DNA from 3 places in the Variovorax sp. 10L426 genome. Region 3 is predicted to be linked to each of the others. Evidence: predicted binding sites of a transcription regulator. Region 3 holds the regulator's gene; each other region holds the start of a gene.
What was found. The regulator LexA, encoded in region 3, represses DNA repair genes until DNA is damaged. The targets are predictions, from matches to a motif close to ACTGTATNNNNATACAGT.

Region 1: a site for LexA is predicted at 3,843-3,860, ahead of AC1DHL_RS29015 (ATP-dependent helicase). Genes of this name have one in related genera too.
Region 2: a site for LexA is predicted at 4,262-4,279, ahead of AC1DHL_RS14605 (PA0069 family radical SAM protein). Genes of this name have one in related genera too.

Annotation. Positions count from the first base shown of each region.
Region 1 is NZ_JBFTJF010000036.1:5,752-11,801, forward strand. It holds gene AC1DHL_RS28995 (dipeptide ABC transporter ATP-binding protein) at 1-161, shown strand, start outside; gene AC1DHL_RS29000 (ABC transporter substrate-binding protein) at 175-1,800, shown strand; gene AC1DHL_RS29005 (5'-methylthioadenosine/adenosylhomocysteine nucleosidase) at 1,805-2,560, shown strand; gene corA (magnesium/cobalt transporter CorA) at 2,675-3,661, opposite strand; gene AC1DHL_RS29015 (ATP-dependent helicase) at 3,873-5,984, shown strand.
Region 2 is NZ_JBFTJF010000009.1:30,576-36,625, forward strand. It holds gene AC1DHL_RS14590 (efflux RND transporter permease subunit) at 1-507, shown strand, start outside; gene AC1DHL_RS14595 (efflux RND transporter periplasmic adaptor subunit) at 512-1,720, shown strand; gene AC1DHL_RS14600 (efflux transporter outer membrane subunit) at 1,720-3,201, shown strand; gene AC1DHL_RS14605 (PA0069 family radical SAM protein) at 3,152-4,246, opposite strand; gene AC1DHL_RS14610 (DOPA 4,5-dioxygenase family protein) at 4,379-4,735, shown strand; gene AC1DHL_RS14615 (autotransporter-associated beta strand repeat-containing protein) at 4,897-6,050, shown strand, end outside.
Region 3 is NZ_JBFTJF010000003.1:363,671-369,720, forward strand. It holds gene AC1DHL_RS06325 (D-2-hydroxyacid dehydrogenase family protein) at 1-862, opposite strand, end outside; gene AC1DHL_RS06330 (hypothetical protein) at 1,008-1,352, opposite strand; gene lexA (transcriptional repressor LexA) at 1,503-2,177, opposite strand; gene AC1DHL_RS06340 (asparaginase) at 2,250-3,242, shown strand; gene adk (adenylate kinase) at 3,243-3,899, opposite strand; gene kdsB (3-deoxy-manno-octulosonate cytidylyltransferase) at 4,009-4,779, opposite strand; gene AC1DHL_RS06355 (Trm112 family protein) at 4,781-4,963, opposite strand; gene lpxK (tetraacyldisaccharide 4'-kinase) at 4,944-5,933, opposite strand; gene AC1DHL_RS06365 (ExbD/TolR family protein) at 5,930-6,050, opposite strand, start outside.

The DNA.
Region 1 (6,050 bases), on a different contig from region 3:
CGCCGCCGCCGGGATGCGTCTTCAACACGCGATGCGCGCACGCCACGGAGCGCTGCCGTTCGGAGCGGCCGCTGCCGCGGCTGCTCGACGAGCGCGCGGTGGCCTGCCACCATGCCGAGAAGTTTCTTTCCCCGCCCGCGTCCGCGCGGCCACAAACCTGAAGGAGTCGAGTCCATGTCCCCCACTTCCAAACTCACGCGCCGTCTTCGCGCGGCTGCGCTGCTTGCTCCGGCGGCGCTGGCGCTGGCCTGCGGCGCCGCGTCGGCAAAGACGCTGGTTTTCTGCTCCGAGGGCAGTCCCGAGAACTTCTATGCGGCGGTGAACACCACGGGCACGTCCTTCGATGCCACCACGCAGGTCTACGACAACCTCGTCACATTCGAGCGCGGCACGACCAAGGTCGTCCCCGGACTCGCCGAAAGCTGGACCATCTCGCCCGACGGCCTGGAATACACCTTCAAGCTGCGCAAGGGCGTGAAGTGGCACAACACCTCGAAGAGCTTCAAGCCGACGCGCGACTTCAACGCCGACGACGTCATGTTCATGATCGAGCGACAGTGGAAGGAGGATGACCCGTTCTACAAGGTCACGAGCACGAACCACTCCTACTTCAATGACATGGGCATGCCCAAGCTGCTGAAGTCCGTCGACCGCATCGACGACTACACGGTGAAGTTCGTGCTCAACAAGCCGGAAGCGCCCTTCCTGGCCAATCTCGCGATGCCCTATGCCGGCATCCAGTCGAAGGAATATGCGATCGCGATGCTGAAGGCCGGCACGCCCGAGAAGATCGACCAGGACCCGATCGGCACCGGCCCGTTCTACCTCGTGCAGTACCAGAAGGACGCGATCATCCGCTTCAAGGCCTTTCCGCAATACTGGGGCGGCAAGGCCAAGATCGATGACCTGATCTTCGCGATCACGCCCGATGCCTCGGTGCGCTGGGCCAAGCTGCAGAAGGGCGAATGCCACGTGATGCCCTATCCCAATCCGGCGGACCTCGACGCGATCCGCAAGGATCCGAACGTGCAGGTGCTGGAGCAGCCGGGCCTGAACATCGGCTACCTCGCCTACAACACGCAGAAGAAGCCCTTCGACGACGTGCGCGTGCGCAAGGCGATCAACATGGCGATCAACAAGAAGGCGATCATCGACGGCGTCTACCTCACCACGGGCGTCGCTGCCAAGAACCCGATCCCGCCGACGATGTGGTCCTACAACGACGCGATCAAGGACGACCCGTACGACCCCGAAGCCGCGAAGAAGCTGCTGGCGCAGGCCGGCTACCCCGATGGCTTCACCACCGACCTGTGGGCGATGCCGGTGCAACGTCCCTATAACCCGAACGCCAAGCGCATCGCCGAGCTGATGCAGGCCGATCTCGCGAAGGTCGGCGTCAAGGCCGAGATCAAGTCCTTCGAATGGGGCGAGTATCGCAAGCGCATGCAGGCGGGAGAGCATCAGATGGGCATGCTCGGATGGACGGGCGACAACGGCGATCCGGACAACTTCCTCTACACGCTGCTGGGTTGCGCGTCGGCGCAATCGAACGGCAGCAACGTCGCGAAGTTCTGCTACAAGCCCTACGAGGATCTGGTCGTGAAGGCCAAGAACGTGCCCAAGCAGTCCGAGCGCGAGGCGCTCTACAAGCAGGCGCAGGTGATCTTCAAGGAGCAGGCGCCGTGGTTCACCATTGCACATGCCGTGCAGCTGAAGCCGGTGCGCAAGGAAGTCGTCGACTTCAAGCTCAGCCCCTTCGGCCGCCACACCTTCTACGGCGTCGACATCAAGCAGCCGTGAAGTCATGATCGCCATCGTTGCGGCGATGCATGAGGAGTTGGCTGCGCTGCTCGCGCTGATGCCCGACGAGCAGCGCATCCCGGTCGCCGGTCGCGACTTCTGGGTCGGCCACCTTCACGGGCAACCCATCGTTGCCGTTCTGTCGCGCATCGGCAAGGTTGCAGCGGCCACGACTGCGACGGTGCTGCTGGAGCGCTTCGGTGCAGAGGCGATCATCTTCACCGGCGTCGCGGGCGGCCTGGCGTCGGGCGTGGAGGTCGGCGACGTGGTCGTGGCCACCAAGCTTCTCCAGCACGATCTCGACGCCTCGCCGATCTTTCCGAAATACGAGGTACCCTTGACCGGCCACGCACGCTTCGCGGCCGACACCGCGATCAGCGATGCGTTGGCGGCCGTCGCCGCCGACGTGCTGCGCGATCCGGTGGCATTGCTGGGCCAGAAAGTCGCCGAGGACTTCGACCTGACTGCACCGAAGGTGCATCGCGGCCTGCTGGTGAGCGGCGACCGATTCGTGTCGACCGCCGCCGAAAGCGACGCGTTGCGCCGCGCGCTGCCCGATGCGCTCGCGGTGGAGATGGAGGGCGCGGCGGTGGCGCAGGTGTGCCACGACTTCGGCGTGCCCTTCGCCGCGGTGCGGACGATTTCGGATCGTGCCGACGACGAGGCTCACGGCGATTTCACGCGCTTCGTCTCGGCGGTGGCGAGCCGCTATAGCCTTGCCCTGGTCAGCACCTGGCTCGCGACGCTCTCACAGGAGTAAGCACCACCCCGTTTCCCGTTCCAGAGCACCCGAGGAACCGGCTTCGCCGGGCCGCCGGGTGCGCCCCCTTGAGGGGGAGGCGGCTACACGAAGTGAGCAAGCAACGGGGGTGGGCTATTTCAACCAGCCCCGCCGGCGGAAGTACCACATGGGCACCAGCGCGCTCGCGACCATCAGCACGATCGCGTAGGCGTATCCGTAAGTCAGGTCGAGTTCGGGCATGAACTTGAAGTTCATGCCGTAGACGCTGGCGATCAAGGTCGGCGGCAGCAGCGCCACGCTCGCGACCGAGAAGATCTTGATGGTCTTGTTCTGGTTGATGTTGATGAAACCGACGGTCGCATCCATCAGGAAGTTGATCTTGTCGAAGAGGAAGGCCGTGTGGCTGTCGAGCGACTCGATGTCGCGAAGAATCTGCCGGGCCTCTTCGAACTGCTCGGCATTGAGCATGCGGCTGCGCATCATGAAGCTCACGGCGCGGCGCGTGTCCATCACGTTGCGGCGGATGCGGCTGTTCAAGTCTTCCTGTCGCGCGATGAGGCCGAGCACCTCGCCGGCCAGTTCGTCGCTCACGTTGCCCGACAGCACCTTCTTGCCGGCGGACTCCAGCTCGTCGTAGATGTTCTCGAGCGTGTCGGCGGAGTATTCGGCGTCGGCGTCGAACAGCTTCAGCAGCACTTCCTTCGCGTCCTCGATCAATCCCGGGGCGCGGCGCGCGCGCATGCGCACCAGGCGGAATACCGGAACGTCCTCGTCGTGAATCGAGAACAGCACGCCGCGGCTGCGCAGTTCGGTGTTGTGCTGGTTGAGGATGAAGGCGACGCGGACCGAACGGGGGTTTTCGTCGTCGTCGATCAGGAAGTCGCTGCGAATGTGAAGTTCGCCGTTGTCTTCCTCATAGAAGCGCGCCGACTCCTCGATGTCTTCGTCCATCGCGTCTTCCGGGATGGACAAGCCGTAGTACTGCTTGACCCAGCGCTTTTCCTCGACGGACGGCGACTCGAGGTCGACCCAGATCGGCTGGAACTTGGACAGCTCTTCGAGGGCCTCGATCTCTTCCTGGACGAGGCGGCCGTTGGCGAGCGTGAAGATGTTGAGCATGGCTCACTTCCTGAAATGTCTGGCGGTGGGGGCGAGGGGATGGGGCGCTTTCAATTCCCTCGTCCACGGCGCGTCAGAAGGGAAGTGAAAGCTGCCGAGACGGGACGATTTCCAAGGTGGTTTCTCCGGTTTGCAGCGAGGCGCGATTATGTCATTCGGGCCTGTCGGGATCATGTCTTCATCTGGATGGACATCCAGTACAGTTGCAGCGATGCACAGTGTTGCGACACCCGTATCCAAGAATCCGGCGGAGCGCCTTGCCGCGGCGCTCGCACAACTCAACGACGAGCAACGTGCGGCGGTGCAGCATGGGCTCGATGCCGCCATCGGCGGAACGCCGGAAGACGAGCGGCCCCTGCTCGTGATCGCAGGGGCAGGCTCCGGCAAGACCAGCACCCTCGCGCACCGTGTGGCGCACCTGATCGCCAGCGGCACCGATCCGCAACGCATTCTGCTGCTGACGTTCTCGCGCCGGGCGGCGCAGGAAATGGCGCGCCGCGCCGGGCAGGTGGTGGTCCGCGTGCTGGGGCTGGCCTCCGATGCGCCGCCGGCGCTGCCCTGGGCGGGCACCTTCCATGGCGTCGGCGCACGGCTCTTGCGCGAATACGCCGCGCAGATCGGGCTCGACGAGAACTTCACGATCCACGATCGTGGCGACGCGGAAGACCTGATGGGCCTGGTGCGCAACGACATCGGACTGTCCACGACGGCGCGGCGATTTCCGATGAAAGGCACGTGCCTGTCGATCTACTCGCGCACGGTCAATACTTGTGCGCCGCTGGCAGACGTGCTCAAGCAGGCCTTTCCCTGGTGTGCCGAATGGGAAGCCGAACTCAAGCGGCTGTTCGGCGCGTATGTCGAGGCCAAGCAGCAACAGCATGTGCTGGATTACGACGACTTGCTGCTTTATTGGGCCGAGATGATGGGCGAGCCGACCCTGGCCCGGCAGGTCGGCGAGCGCTTCGACCATGTGCTGGTCGACGAATACCAGGATACGAATCTGCTGCAGGCCGCCATTCTGCGTTCGCTCAAGCCCGATGGCCGCGGCGTGACGGTCGTGGGGGATGACGCGCAGTCGATCTACGCGTTCCGCGGCGCGACCGTGCGCAACATCCTCGACTTTCCGCAGCACTTCAGCCAGTCGGCGCGCATCGTCACGCTCGAACGCAATTACCGGTCGACGCAGCCGATCCTGGACGTGTCCAACGCAGTCATCGCCGCGGCCGCGGAACGACACGCCAAGACGCTCTGGACGGACAAGCCCTCGGCCGGACGGCCCCAACTCGTGCTGGTGCCCGACGAGGCCGAGCAGGCGCGGTGGGTGGCCGACCGCGTGCTCGCGCACCGTGAGGGCGGGCTGGCGCTGAAATCGCAGGCCGTGTTGTTCCGGACGTCGACGCACAGCGCGGCGCTCGAACTGGAATTGGCGCGGCGCAACATTCCCTTCGTCAAGTATGGCGGCCTCAAGTTTCTCGAAGCCGCGCACGTCAAGGACATGCTCGCCGTGCTGCGTTTCGCGCAGAACCCGCGCGGGCGCATGGCGGGCTTCCGCGTCACGCAGCTGATTCCGGGCATCGGTCCCGTGACCTCCACGCGCTTGCTCGACGCGATGGCCGAGGCGTCCGATCCGGGCGCGGTCGTGCAGTCTTTCGTACCGCCGGCGCCCGCGAAAGACGAGTGGGCGCGATTCGCCGGCATCTACGCGGCGCTGCGCGACCCCGCGCTGGCCTGGCCGGCGGACATGGACCTGGCGCTCGAGTGGTATCTGCCGCATCTGGAGCGGCTCCATGACGATGCCGGCCTGCGGCGCGGCGACGTGGAGCAACTCGCCCGGCTGGCCGCCGGCTACGCGTCGCGCGAGCGGTTCCTGACTGAACTCACGCTCGATCCGCCCGAGGCCACGAGCGACCGGCCTGGCCCGCCTTTGCTCGACGAGGACTACCTCATCCTTTCCACCATCCACTCGGCCAAAGGCCAGGAGTGGACGTCGGTGCACGTGCTTAACGTGGTCGACGGCTGCATTCCGGCCGACGTGGCCCAGGGCGCGCAAGAACTCGAGGAGGAGCGGCGGTTGCTCTACGTGGCGATGACCCGCGCGCGCGATCACCTGCATCTGCTGGTGCCCCAGCGCTTCTACGTCACGCAGCAGGCCGCGCGCGGCGACCGGCATCTGTACGCGGGGCGCACGCGTTTCATCACGGCGGCCGACGCCCAGCGCTTCGATCGGCAAACCTGGCCGCCGGCACCCGAGCGGGCGCCGCACGTTCCACCGCCCGCCGCCACGATCGATCTCCTCAGCCGCATGCGGGCTGCCTGGCGCTGAAAGCCTTCACGGCCCTCTCGTCGGCGGGGTCGCCCGGGCGTTCTTGACATGCCGGACGGAGTGTCG
Region 2 (6,050 bases), on a different contig from region 3:
CTGCTGATCGTGGTCACCTTCCAGTCATGGATCGACGCCGCCATCATCATCACCGCGCTGCCGGCTGCGCTGGCGGGCATTGCGTGGATGTTGTTCATCACGGGCACCACGCTCAGCGTGCCGGCCTTGACGGGCGCGATCATGACCATGGGCGTGGCCACTGCCAACAGCATCCTGCTGATCGCGTTCGCGCGTGAGCGGCTGGCCGCAGGCGTACCACCGCTCTCCGCCGCGCTCGAAGCGGGTGCGACGCGCATCCGGCCGGTGCTGATGACCGCGCTGGCCATGATCATCGGCATGATCCCGATGGCGCTCGGCCTCGGCGAAGGCGCCGAACAGAACGCGCCGCTGGGCCGCGCCGTGATCGGCGGCCTGCTCTTCGCAACGGTGTCGACGCTTTTCTTCGTGCCGGCCGTGTTCGCCGAAATCCACAGCCGACGCGCGCACCGCCAGGCGGCGCGCCAAGCCACACCGCCCTCGCTCGGGGCCGAGCCCCAGGAGACTTGATCAAATGACGGAGCAACGCCACGCGGCACTGGGCATCCACCCGATCGCCGCCGATGAAAACGGCGATCACCACGAATTGCCCAGGCGGCGGCAAATCGTCCGCCGCACCCAGATCGCGGTGCTGATCGTGCTGGCGGTTCTCGCCGTCGGCGCCGCGCGCACCGTGTTCGTTCGCATGACCAATGCGCGTGCGTTGGAAGTCGGCACTGCCGAACGTGCGGCGCAGTACGTCAAGACTGCCCTTCCCCAGACACCCGCCGCCGGGCAGACATTGGCGCTGCCGGGCACGCTGCAAGGCTATGTGCAGTCGCCGATCTCGGCGCGCGCCAGTGGCTATCTGCGGCGCTGGACCAAGGACATCGGCAGCCGTGTCGAGAAGGGTGAACTGCTCGCGGAGATCGAGACGCCCGAAATCGACCAGCAGCTCTCGCAGGCGATCGCCGCGCGCCAGCAGACCGCCTCCAGTCTCGAACTGGCGAAGAGCACCGTCGCGCGCTGGGAGAACCTGCGCAAGAAGGACGTGGTTTCGCAGCAGGACCTGGACGAACGACGCAGCGCCGTTGCGCAAGCCACCGCCAACCTCGCCGCGGCCGACGCCAATGTCCAGCGCCTGAAGCAGACCGAAGGCTTCAAGCGCGTGCTGGCGCCCTTCTCGGGCGTGGTCACGCGGCGCAACGTCGATGTGGGCGACCTGATCGACGCCGGCAGCGGGCGACCCTTGTTCCTGCTCGCGCAGACCGATCCGCTGCGGGTGTACATCAACGTGCCGCAGGCCTATGCGCAACTCATCAAGGCGGGCCAGCCGGTGGTCGTGACACAGGCCGAACTGCGCGACCAGCGCTTTCAGGGCGAGGTGGCGCGCACCTCGGGCGCCATCGACGCCGGCACGCGCATGATGCAGGTCGAAGTTTCGCTGCCCAACAAGGACGGCGCCCTGCTGCCGGGCGCCTATGTGCAAGTGTCGTTGCCGCTTGCAGCAAGCAAATCGCTGACCATTCCGGGCAACGCGCTGCTCTTCAGGGCTGAAGGCACGCGCGTCGCCGTGGTCGATGCACAAGGCAAGGTTCACCTGCGTCCCGTCTCGATCGGCCGCAACTACGGCGAAACCGTGGAAGTGCTCGACGGAATCTCAGGCACCGACCGGCTCGTGCTGAACCCCTCCGATTCGCTGGCCGAGGGCGATGTCGTCGTGGTCGCGAAGGAATCGGCGTGATGTGGGTGCCCTCGCTGATGGCCCTGGCGGTCGCCGCGCTCGCGGGTTGCGCCGTCGGACCGGACTACAAGAAGCCGTCCGTCGACGTGCCGGTGAGCTGGCAGCTCAAAGAACCGTGGCGGCAAGGCACCCCGAGCGATGCATCCGACAAGGGCCCGTGGTGGGAGCGCTTCGGCGATGCGCAACTCAACGCGCTCCAACAGAAGGCACTGGCCGACAGTCCGACACTGGATGTGGCCAGCGCGAAACTGGCGCAGGCGCGCGCCACGCTGGCGGGGAACGAGGCCGGCCGTTATCCGCAACTGGGTGTCGGCACGCGAGCCCAACGATTCAAGATTTCCGCCAACCGCCCGCTGACCAACTACGCCGTGCCGAATTTCTCGACGGTGCAGAACGACTTCGGCGTGATTTTCGCGGCCAGCTACGAGGCCGACCTGGCAGGCCGCGTGCAGCGCTCGATCGAGGGGGCCACGGCGTCGGCCGCGCAATCGGCCGCCGATCTGGAGAACACCCGGCTGCTGCTCACGACGGATCTTGCATCGGCCTACTACAACCTGCGATCGACCGACATCGACCTCGACGTGCTGGCGCGCTCGATCGCGTTGCAGCGGCGTGCGCTCGAATTCGTCACCGACCGGCACGACCTCGGCGCCGTGTCCGGCCTGGACGTCGCGCAGCAGCACGCGCTGCTCGACAACACGCTTGCGCAGGTCGACGTCGTGAAAAAGCAGCGCTCGCAGTTCGAACACGCCATCGCCACGCTGACCGGAACGCCGGCGCCTTCGTTCTCAATTGCGCCGGACGTGAAGCCGCTCGTGCCACCTGCGATCCCGATCGGCGTCCCTTCGGATGCGCTCGAGCGCCGACCCGACGTTGCAGCGGCTGAACGCGCCATGGCCGCCGCCAACGCGCAGATCGGCGTTGCCACGGCGGCGTTCTATCCGAGTGTCATGCTGTTGCCCACGGGCGGCGTGGACAGCAACACGCTCTCCAGCCTGTTCAATGCGCAAAGCCTGCTGTGGTCGCTCGGCGTGTCGGCCACGCAGACGATCTTCGACGGCGGGCGCATCCGGTCGAACGTTGATTTCGCACGCGCCGGCTATGACGTCACGGTGGCCAACTACCGCCGTGTCGTCCTCAACGCGATGCAGGAAGCCGAAGACGGCATCACCGGCCTTGCTTCGCTCGACCGTGCATCGACGCAGTCCTTCACCGCCGTTGAAAGCGCGCGCCGGGTGCTGGACATGGCCGCCACCCGCTACCAGGGGGGCGCCACGACCTTCCTCGACGTGATCACCGCGCAGCAGGCCGTGCTCTCGACGGAACGCCAGGCGGCGCAGATCGCCGGCCAGCGGATGCAAACCTCCGTGTTTCTCGTGAAGGCGCTCGGCGGCGACTGGTGCGGCGTCGAGCCGCGTGGCGCGGACGGACCTAAAACAGACTGCCCTGCCCCACTGCGCCAGGTGGTCGGAACGCGCTGAGGTCAAGCACGATGCGCTCGCGGTTGAACCCGATGCGGTTCGTCGCCTTCTCGAAGCGCTGACGGATCAGATCGGCCCACAATCCGCTGCCCTTCATGCGGGTCGCGAAATCCGCGTCGTAGTCCTTGCCGCCGCGCATCTCGCGAATGCGCGCCATGATGCGGCCGGCACGCTGCGGATAGTGCAGTTCCAGCCATTGCTTGAACAACGGCGCGACTTCCCACGGCAGCCGGATCACCGTGTAGAAAGCGCAACGCGCACCGGCATCCCAGGCCGCTTCGAGCACCTGTTCCATGTCTTCGGTGACGAAGGGAATCTGCGGACCAACGCTCACGCCCACCGGAACACCCGCTTCGGCGAGCGTGCGCAAGGTACGCAGCCGGCGATGCGGCGCGGCGGCGCGCGGTTCGAGCTTGCGCGCCAGTTCGCCGTCGAGCGTGGTGATGGTGACGTACACCGCCGCCAAATGCTCGGCAGCCATCGGCGCGATCAGGTCGAGATCGTGCTCGACGGCACTGGACTTGGTGACCAGGCCGAACGGATGGTGCGTCTCCTTCAGCAATTCGATCACCGAGCGCGTGAGCCGGAACTGGCGCTCGATGGGCTGGTAGCAATCGGTCGCGGTGCCGATCGCGATATGACTCGGCTTGTAGCCCTTGCGACCCAATTCGGCGCGAAGCACCTCGACGATGTTGCGCTTGGCGATCAGCCTCGTCTCGAAATCGAGGCCCGGCGAGAGATTGAGATAACTGTGCGTCGGCCGAGCGAAACAATAGATGCAGCCGTGTTCGCAACCCCTGTATGGGTTGAGCGAACGGTCGAAAGGAACATCGGGCGAATCGTTGTGACTGAGCACCGACTTGACGTCCTCGAACCGGACCTCGGTCGCGAGCGGCGGCAATGTGTCGGCCTCGGCCACGCCCTCTTCGAGCGTGCCCCAGCCGTCGTCGAAGGCGTTGCGGGCATCGCGCTCGAAGCGATGCGCAAGACGCGTGGCCGAGCCTCGGCCCTTGATGGCATGAAGGGGGATGATGATGTCGGCCATGGCGGCGCCTGAAATACTGTATGAACAACCAGTATTCCACCATTTCGCCGGCCTTGCAGCAACCGCATGTTTTGGCCGCAAGCGGGGTACACGGCGTAAGCTCTCGGGACCCTCCAGCCCGCGTGAACACCGATGCCTCGCCGCCCCGAAAACCTCTACCCGCAATACCACGCTCACATCTATTTCGGCCCGGAGACGGTCGCGCAAGCGAAGCAACTGGCCGTGGATGCCGGGCACAGCCTGTTGGTCGTGGTCGGCCGGGTGCACGAGCGACTCGTGGGCCCGCATCCGCACTGGAGCTGCCAGATTGCCTTCGACGCCGCGGAGTTCGATGAAGTCATCGAATGGCTCGAGGCGCACCGCAACGGTCTCGACGTGTTCGTGCATGGCGTCACCGGCGACGACTACATGGATCACACCGCGCACGCAATGTGGCTCGGCAACGAGTCGACGCTCGACCTGAGCATGTTCCGCAAACGGGCAGCCTGACCGATCCGATCGGTTCATCGATGCTTTTGCGACCCTCGTCCGTCGTGCGCATCTTTCCCGGTTTACAAAAATCACTAGTACTTAATATTTAACAAAAGATACACTCAGACGCTTCTGTTTACGGAATGTCTCAGGCTTTCCAGAACCAAGAGTCGTCTCGAATGAACCGTATCTATCGTCTTGTCTTCAATCGCTCGACGGGAAGCCGTCAAGCCGTCTCCGAACTCGCCAGGACATCCGGCCCCGGTACCTCTGCTACAGGGAGCGCCGCCGGCGCGGCCTTTGGCGCCGCCGGATCCGCCGTCCTCCTGGCAATCGCCGCCCTCACCCCCTCGGCCCACGCGGATACAAATCTGCTTGTCGGGACGGGAGGCACAGCCGGCGTTTCGAGCACCAACGCGGGCGACGGCGGCGCGGGTGGCATCGGAGGCGGCGGTGGTGGCGGCTCAGGGGGCGGCAGCGCCGGCGGTGCGGGCGGCGGCGCAGGTTCGGGCGGCGGGGGCAGTGGTTTTGTCGTCGGCGGAGACTCAGGCGCACTCGGCAACGGCGGTGCCAATGGCTCCGGCGTGACCGGCGGCAACGCACTGACCGGTGACTCGCTCCAGCCGAACCCATTGACACTGACCGGCACGACTGACGTCACCGGCTCCGTCGGCATCGGCGGTGGTGGTGGCGGCGGGGGTGGAGGCGGAGGCACGACACCGGGAACCAACGGCACGAACGGCACGGGCGGCGCCCTCAATGTGAGCACCGGCGCCACCCTGAATGTCGGGGGCGCGATTGCGGTCGGCGGGTCCGGCGGCGGCGGAGGCGGCAGCACGGCCAATGGGGGAACCGGCGGTACGGGCGGTGCGGGCGGCAACGGCACGCTGTCGATCAGCGGTACGGTCAATGCCTCCGGCGACGTGACCGTTGGCGGCGTCCAGGGCGGCAACGGAACAGGCGGCATCGGCGGTGTCGGCGGTGCGGGCGGCACAGGCAGCCTGACCATCAACGCAGGCGGCACGCTGCAGATCGGTACCGGCGGCGCCACAGGTTCGCTGACCGGCAACGTGACGGACGACGGCCAGTTGGTCTTCAACCGGACCACCGCATCCGCCTACGCGGGGGTCGTCTCCGGCAGCGGCAGTCTCGTCCAGCAGGGCACGGGCATCCTCACGCTGAGTGGCAACAACACCTATAGCGGCGGAACCGTGCTGAATGCCGGAACGCTGCAGGTGTCCGCCGACAGCAACCTGGGCTCGACCGGCGCCAACGCCGGCCTGACCTTCAATGGCGGCACCTTGCGTCTGGCGCCGCCCAATGCGAGCACCCC
Region 3 (6,050 bases):
TTTCGAGCCGGAGCAGGGCGTGGCCTTGCAGCGGTGGTTCGCTCTCGAAGACGTCGATGGCGGCCAAACCGGGCCGACCACGATTGAGGGCGGCAAGGAGGGCGTCCTGCTCCACAAGTTCTGCGCGCGAGGTGTTCACGAACAAGGCTGTCGGCTTCATGCGCGAGAGGTCTTCGAGCGTCACGAGGCCGCGGGTCTCTTCCGTCAGCCTCAGGTGGACCGACAACACATCGGCTGCGGCGAAGAAGGTCTCACGGTCCGGCGCCACCTGGAAACCATCGGACCGTGCCTTCGCGCAGCTTTGCTCGCGGCCCCAGATCACCACCTGCATGCCAAAGGCCTGGCCATAGCGCGCGACCAGTTGCCCGATGCGGCCGTATCCCCAGATACAGAGGGTCTTGCCCTTGAGCACCGAGCCCAGCCCGAAATTCGACGGCATCGACGCCGACTTGAGGCCCGACTGCTGCCAGGCGCCATGCTTCAGGTTGCTGATGTATTGAGGCAACCGGCGCATGGCGGCCATGATCAGCGCCCACGTCAGTTCGGCTGGCGCCAGTGGCGAGCCTGTGCCTTCGGCCACGGCGATGCCAAACTCCGAACAGGCGTTCACGTCGATGTGACTCCCGGCCCGGCCCGTCTGGGAAATGAGCCTGAGCTTGGGCAGCTTTTCGATCAGCTGCCTGGAAATCTGGGTGCGCTCGCGGATCAACACGATCACTTCGGCGTCCTTGAGGCGCACCGAGAGCTGACCAATGCCCTTGACCGTGTTGGTGTAGACCTTGGCAGCATAGGCGTCGAGCTTGGCAGCGCACTGCAGCTTGCGCACCGCGTCCTGGTAGTCGTCGAGGATCACAATGTTCATGGCGTGCCATTGTGCCTCGCACCACAGGCATGCTGTGTCGGCGCGTTGCTCAGCCTTCGCTCATCTCGAACAATTTTGCGGCGCTACCGGGGGGCCGTCGTCGCCGTGGGTCGAGACGAGCGCCTCGGACCACGGTCTTGCGCTTTCAATGCAAGTGGGCGCGATGAGCCGACGCATCGGCCGCTTCAAGTGCAACCAGCCTGTCGAGCTCGGCGCATACGTCGGCCATGCGACCTGAAATCACGACGCGGCTCGGATGCCGACCGGGTTGCTGAGCATCGACCATGCGCACGACACGCAGCGGCCGCGCGGCGGCAGGCGCATCGGCCCGGGTTGCCGGGCTCTGGCGCGACCCGCAACTCGGGCGAACACCCACATACCGCAGGCCCGACGTGCTGATGTGGCCTGAACGGCGTGATGGCATCCACCGGTTGGCCAATGTCTGCAAAGGCGTGATCAGGTCGACGATGCTAAGAAGAGCGATTCCCATGTGAACTCCAGAAAGGTCAGAGATTGAACACAGGCAGGATTGCTTTCATCGGCCTCGACAGGGTGATGGCTCTATGCCATACGCCCGCCACCTGTCGCGGCCGTCAATGAGGCGAAAGCGGTTGCAACCGTGTTCGCTTGCCAGAGTGGGCTACATCAGCATCGTGTTGCGGATCAGCCCGACGGCGAGGCCTTCGATTTCGAAGGGCTCGCCGGGCTGGACGATGATGGTCGGGTAGTCGGGGTTTTCGGCGTGAAGCTCGATGACCTGTTTGTTGCGCTTGAGCCGCTTGACCGTGACCTCATCGCCCAGGCGGGCGACCACGATCTGGCCATTGCGGGCCTCCTTGGTGGCCTGGACCGCGAGCAGGTCGCCATCCATGATGCCGGCGTCGCGCATGGACATGCCTCGCACCTTGAGCAGGTAGTCGGGCTGGCGCTGGAACAGCGTGTTTTCGACGTAGTAGGTTTGATCGACGTGTTCCTGCGCCAGGATCGGCGAACCGGCTGCCACGCGGCCGATCAGCGGGAGAGCGAGTTGCGCCATGCCGGGCAGGGACAGTGAAAACTGATTGTTTCGAGATTCATTGAGCGCGCGCAACGCATCGCCCTTGAGGCGAATACCACGCGAAGTGCCGCTCACGAGCTCGATCACGCCCTTGCGCGCCAGCGCCTGGAGGTGCTCTTCCGCGGCATTGGCAGACTTGAAGCCCAGCTCTGTGGCGATCTCGGCACGCGTGGGTGGCGCTCCGGTGCGCGCGATGGCGCTTTGGATCAAGTCCAGAATCTGCTGCTGACGGGCGGTAAGCTTGACTGCAAACTGCATGGTGGCTCCTCAGGGAACTGGCTGAATATCCAGTACCTGTATTTTTAACCAGTTTTCGGTGGTTGGCAAGCAATGGACGAAATCAATCAAGGCGACAAGCGCAAGGTCATCGTGCTTGGCACGGGCGGGACGATTGCAGGCCGTGCCAAGTCCTCTGATGACAACATTGGCTACACCGCCGGCCAGGTCGGCGTGGAGGAATTGCTGGGCGGCATCGATGCGCCGCCTGGTGTCGTCCTGTTGGCGGAGCAGGTCGCCCAGGTCGACAGCAAGGACATGACCTTCGCCATCTGGCAGAAGCTGGCACTGCGGTGCGCGCACTGGCTGGCTCAGCCCGACGTGGCGGGTCTCGTCATCACGCACGGGACCGATACGCTGGAAGAGACGGCGTTCTTTCTTCATTCGGTTCTGGCACCCTCGAAGCCAGTGGTGCTCACGTGTGCGATGCGTCCCGCCACGGCGCTGGCGCCCGATGGGCCACAGAACGTGCGGGATGCCATCGTCGTTGCCGCGACACCGGGCGCGAGCGGCGTCGTGGTCGTGTGCGCGGGGACGTTGCACAGTGCGCTCGATGTTCAGAAGGTGCATACCTACAGGCTGGACGCCTTCGACTCCGGCGATGCCGGACCGCTGGGTTACGTCGAGGAGGGAAGCGTCAGGATCGTGAGGTGCTGGCCGTCTGCCGTGCCCGATGCGCAGCATGTTTTCGATCGTGTAGCCGTCATCAGCGAATGGCCACGCGTCGAGATTCTCTTGAGTCACGCCGAGGCGCGCGGCAGCATTGTCGATGCGCTGCTGCGGGAGCGCGAAGCGGGCTCCGCTGAGCCGCTGCAAGGTCTTGTGTTGGCCGCGACGGGAAACGGAACCTTGCATCACGCGCTGGAGGCCGCGGCGTTGCGGGCTCAGGCGGCAGGGGTGGCTGTGGTTCGTGCGACGCGTTGTTCCCAAGGTCGCATCTTGCCGAGGCAGAGTGAGCTTCTTCGGGATGCGGGCGCGCTGACGCCGGTCAAGGCGCGCATCGAACTCATGCTGGAACTGCTGGCCGGTCGGCCAGCAGACCGATGATCAGCTGGTCAATGCGGCAAGCGCGCGTAGAGTGATGTCGTCAACCGTTCCGACGCCGCTGATCGAACGGTACTTGGGCGCAGCGGCCGGTTCGGCCTTGGACCACTGGGAGTAGTAGTCGACCAGCGGCCGCGTCTGCTGGCTGTAAACCTCGAGTCGCTTGCGAACGGTCTCTTCCTTATCGTCTTCGCGCTGGATCAGGTCTTCGCCCGTCAGGTCGTCTTTGCCTTCGACCTTCGGCGGATTGAACTTCACGTGATAGGTGCGCCCGGACGCCGGATGTGAACGACGACCGCTCATGCGTTCGACGATGTCGGAGAAGGGGACGTCGATTTCAAGCACGTAGTCGAGCTTGACGCCGGCCGAACGCATCGCCTCGGCCTGGGGGATGGTGCGCGGAAAGCCGTCGAACAGGAATCCCTGCGTGCAATCCGGCTGCGCGATGCGTTCCTTGACGAGGTTGATGATCAGGTCATCGCTCACCAAGGCGCCCGATGCCATGATCGACTGCGCTTGCAGGCCGAGCGGCGTACCGGCCTTGACAGCGGCGCGCAACATGTCGCCGGTCGAGATTTGGGGGATTCCGTACCTCTGGCAAATGAAGGCCGCTTGCGTGCCTTTGCCCGCCCCGGGGGCGCCCAACAATATCAGTCTCATGGTGTCCTCGGAAGGTTCTTTGAATTTGTGTCGCGCCATGCGGCCCTCAAGGGAATTCGCAGGCGGAGATGGCGTCGAGGATAGCACGCGCTACCCGACCGCCCCGAAGTCAGTCGGCGGCGAGAAGGGCGCGAACGCGCGCCAGATCTTCCGGCGTATCGATCCCCGGACCCGGGGCATCCGAGGTGATGTGGACCGCGATCCTGTAGCCATGCCAAAGGGCTCGAAGCTGTTCGAGCGCTTCGGTGGCTTCGACAGGCGCCGGCGGAAGACCGGGAAACTGCCGGACGAAGCTGGCGCGATAGCCGTAGATTCCGATGTGCCGCAGCGCAGGCGGAGCGGTCGGCAGCGCCTTCGGGCCATGGGCCGCGAAGCCGTCGCGCCACCAGGGGATCGGCGCACGGCTGAAGTAGAGCGCGTATCCCTTGGCATCGAGAACCGTCTTGACGACGTTGGGATTGGCGAATTCTTCAGGTGAATCGATGGCATGTGCCGCGGTGCTCATGGCCGCGTCGGGATGATCTGCCAAGGCTTGCGCGACTGCGTCGATCAAGGCCGGCTCGATCAATGGTTCGTCGCCTTGTACGTTCACGACGATGGCGTCGTCTGCAAGGCCGAGTTGCGTGCAGGCCTCGGAGAGGCGATCACTTCCGCTGGCGTGATCGGTGCGAGTCAGGAGCGCCTGCACCCCGTGCGCCTCGCATGCGGCAATGATGCGGGGATCGTCTCCCGCCACCACGACACGCTCGGCCCCCGATGCCGCCGCACGCTGGGCGACGCGCACGACCATCGGCAGTCCGGCGATATCGGCCAGGGGCTTGTCAGGCAAGCGGGTCGAGGCGAGCCGCGCAGGGATCAGAACGACGAACGCAGTATTCAATTCAAAGGCCCAGCTCTTCGTCGGAAAGTGTCCGCGCTTCCGTTTCGAGCAGCACCGGAATGCCGTCCCGCACGGGGTACGCAAGTCGGGCGCTGCGCGAGACCAGTTCCTGCTTTTCGGCGTTCCAGGTGAGCGGCCCCTTGGTCACGGGGCAGACGAGCAGTTCAAGCAGCTTGGTGTCCATCGACGGATGATAGCTTTGCGTCGAGCGCTGCGAAGAAGGCATCTTCCGGTTCGAAAACGAGGGGCACGGCCAGTGCGTCGGGCGATTGGCGCCAGAGTTTCACGGCGTCCTTTTCGGTGCAGACCAGCGTTTGGCCGTCGGCCATGGGTGCATTCCAGTTGTGGAAGTCGTGATGGTCCGGAAGCGCGACGCACTGCTCAAGGCGCAAGCCGCGTCGACGCAGCATGTCGAAGAAGGCTTCGGGCTTTGCGATGGCCGCAACGGCGACCAATGCGCGACCAGCCAGATCGCCAAGCGGAATCGTTGTTCCGTCTTTTCGAACGGCATGGTCGGTCAGCGCGCGTCGGGCAGTGAAGCCGGCGAACGCCGGTCGCTCGCCGGTGTGCAGGATGACATCGCAAGGCCGCGGCCATCTTTCGCGCAACGGGCCGGCCGGCAGCAGCCACCCGTTTCCCACGCCGCGGTCATCGAAGACGCAGATCTCGACGTCGCGTGCCATGGCGAGGTGCTGCAGGCCGTCGTCACTGACAACGACCTTGGTGGCCGGATAGCGGGCGAGGAGCGCGCGGCCGGCGTCGACGCGCCGCCGCGCGACAAAGACCGGCGCCTGGGTCGAGCGGCGTATGAGCGCCGGTTCGTCGCCCACGTCGCGAGGGTCACTGTCGTCGAGCACCTCCCGGCAGTCGTCGGTGACCCTGCCATAGCCGCGCGACACCACGCCGGCCTTGATGCCGCGTGCTTCAAGATGCCGGACGACCGCCATGACGACCGGCGTCTTGCCCGAACCGCCGGCGATGACGTTGCCGACGACCACGACCGGAACGCCGACGCGTTCGGTGCGAAGAAGCCCGAATCGGTATAGAGAGCGTCGAAGTGCCGTCAACGCGCCATAGACCTGCGACAGTGGCCACAGCAGCCGAGCCAGCGCGCCGCGTTGCAGCCAGGCCTGCTGCAACGATGCCAAGGCTATCGCCCCGCCTGCGCGGCCGACTGTGTTGCGAAGGTGATCTGCATGAGGCCCGCGCGCCGCGCTGCCTCCATGACGGTGATCACGGACTGGTGTGTCGCGCTGGCGTCGGCGCTGATG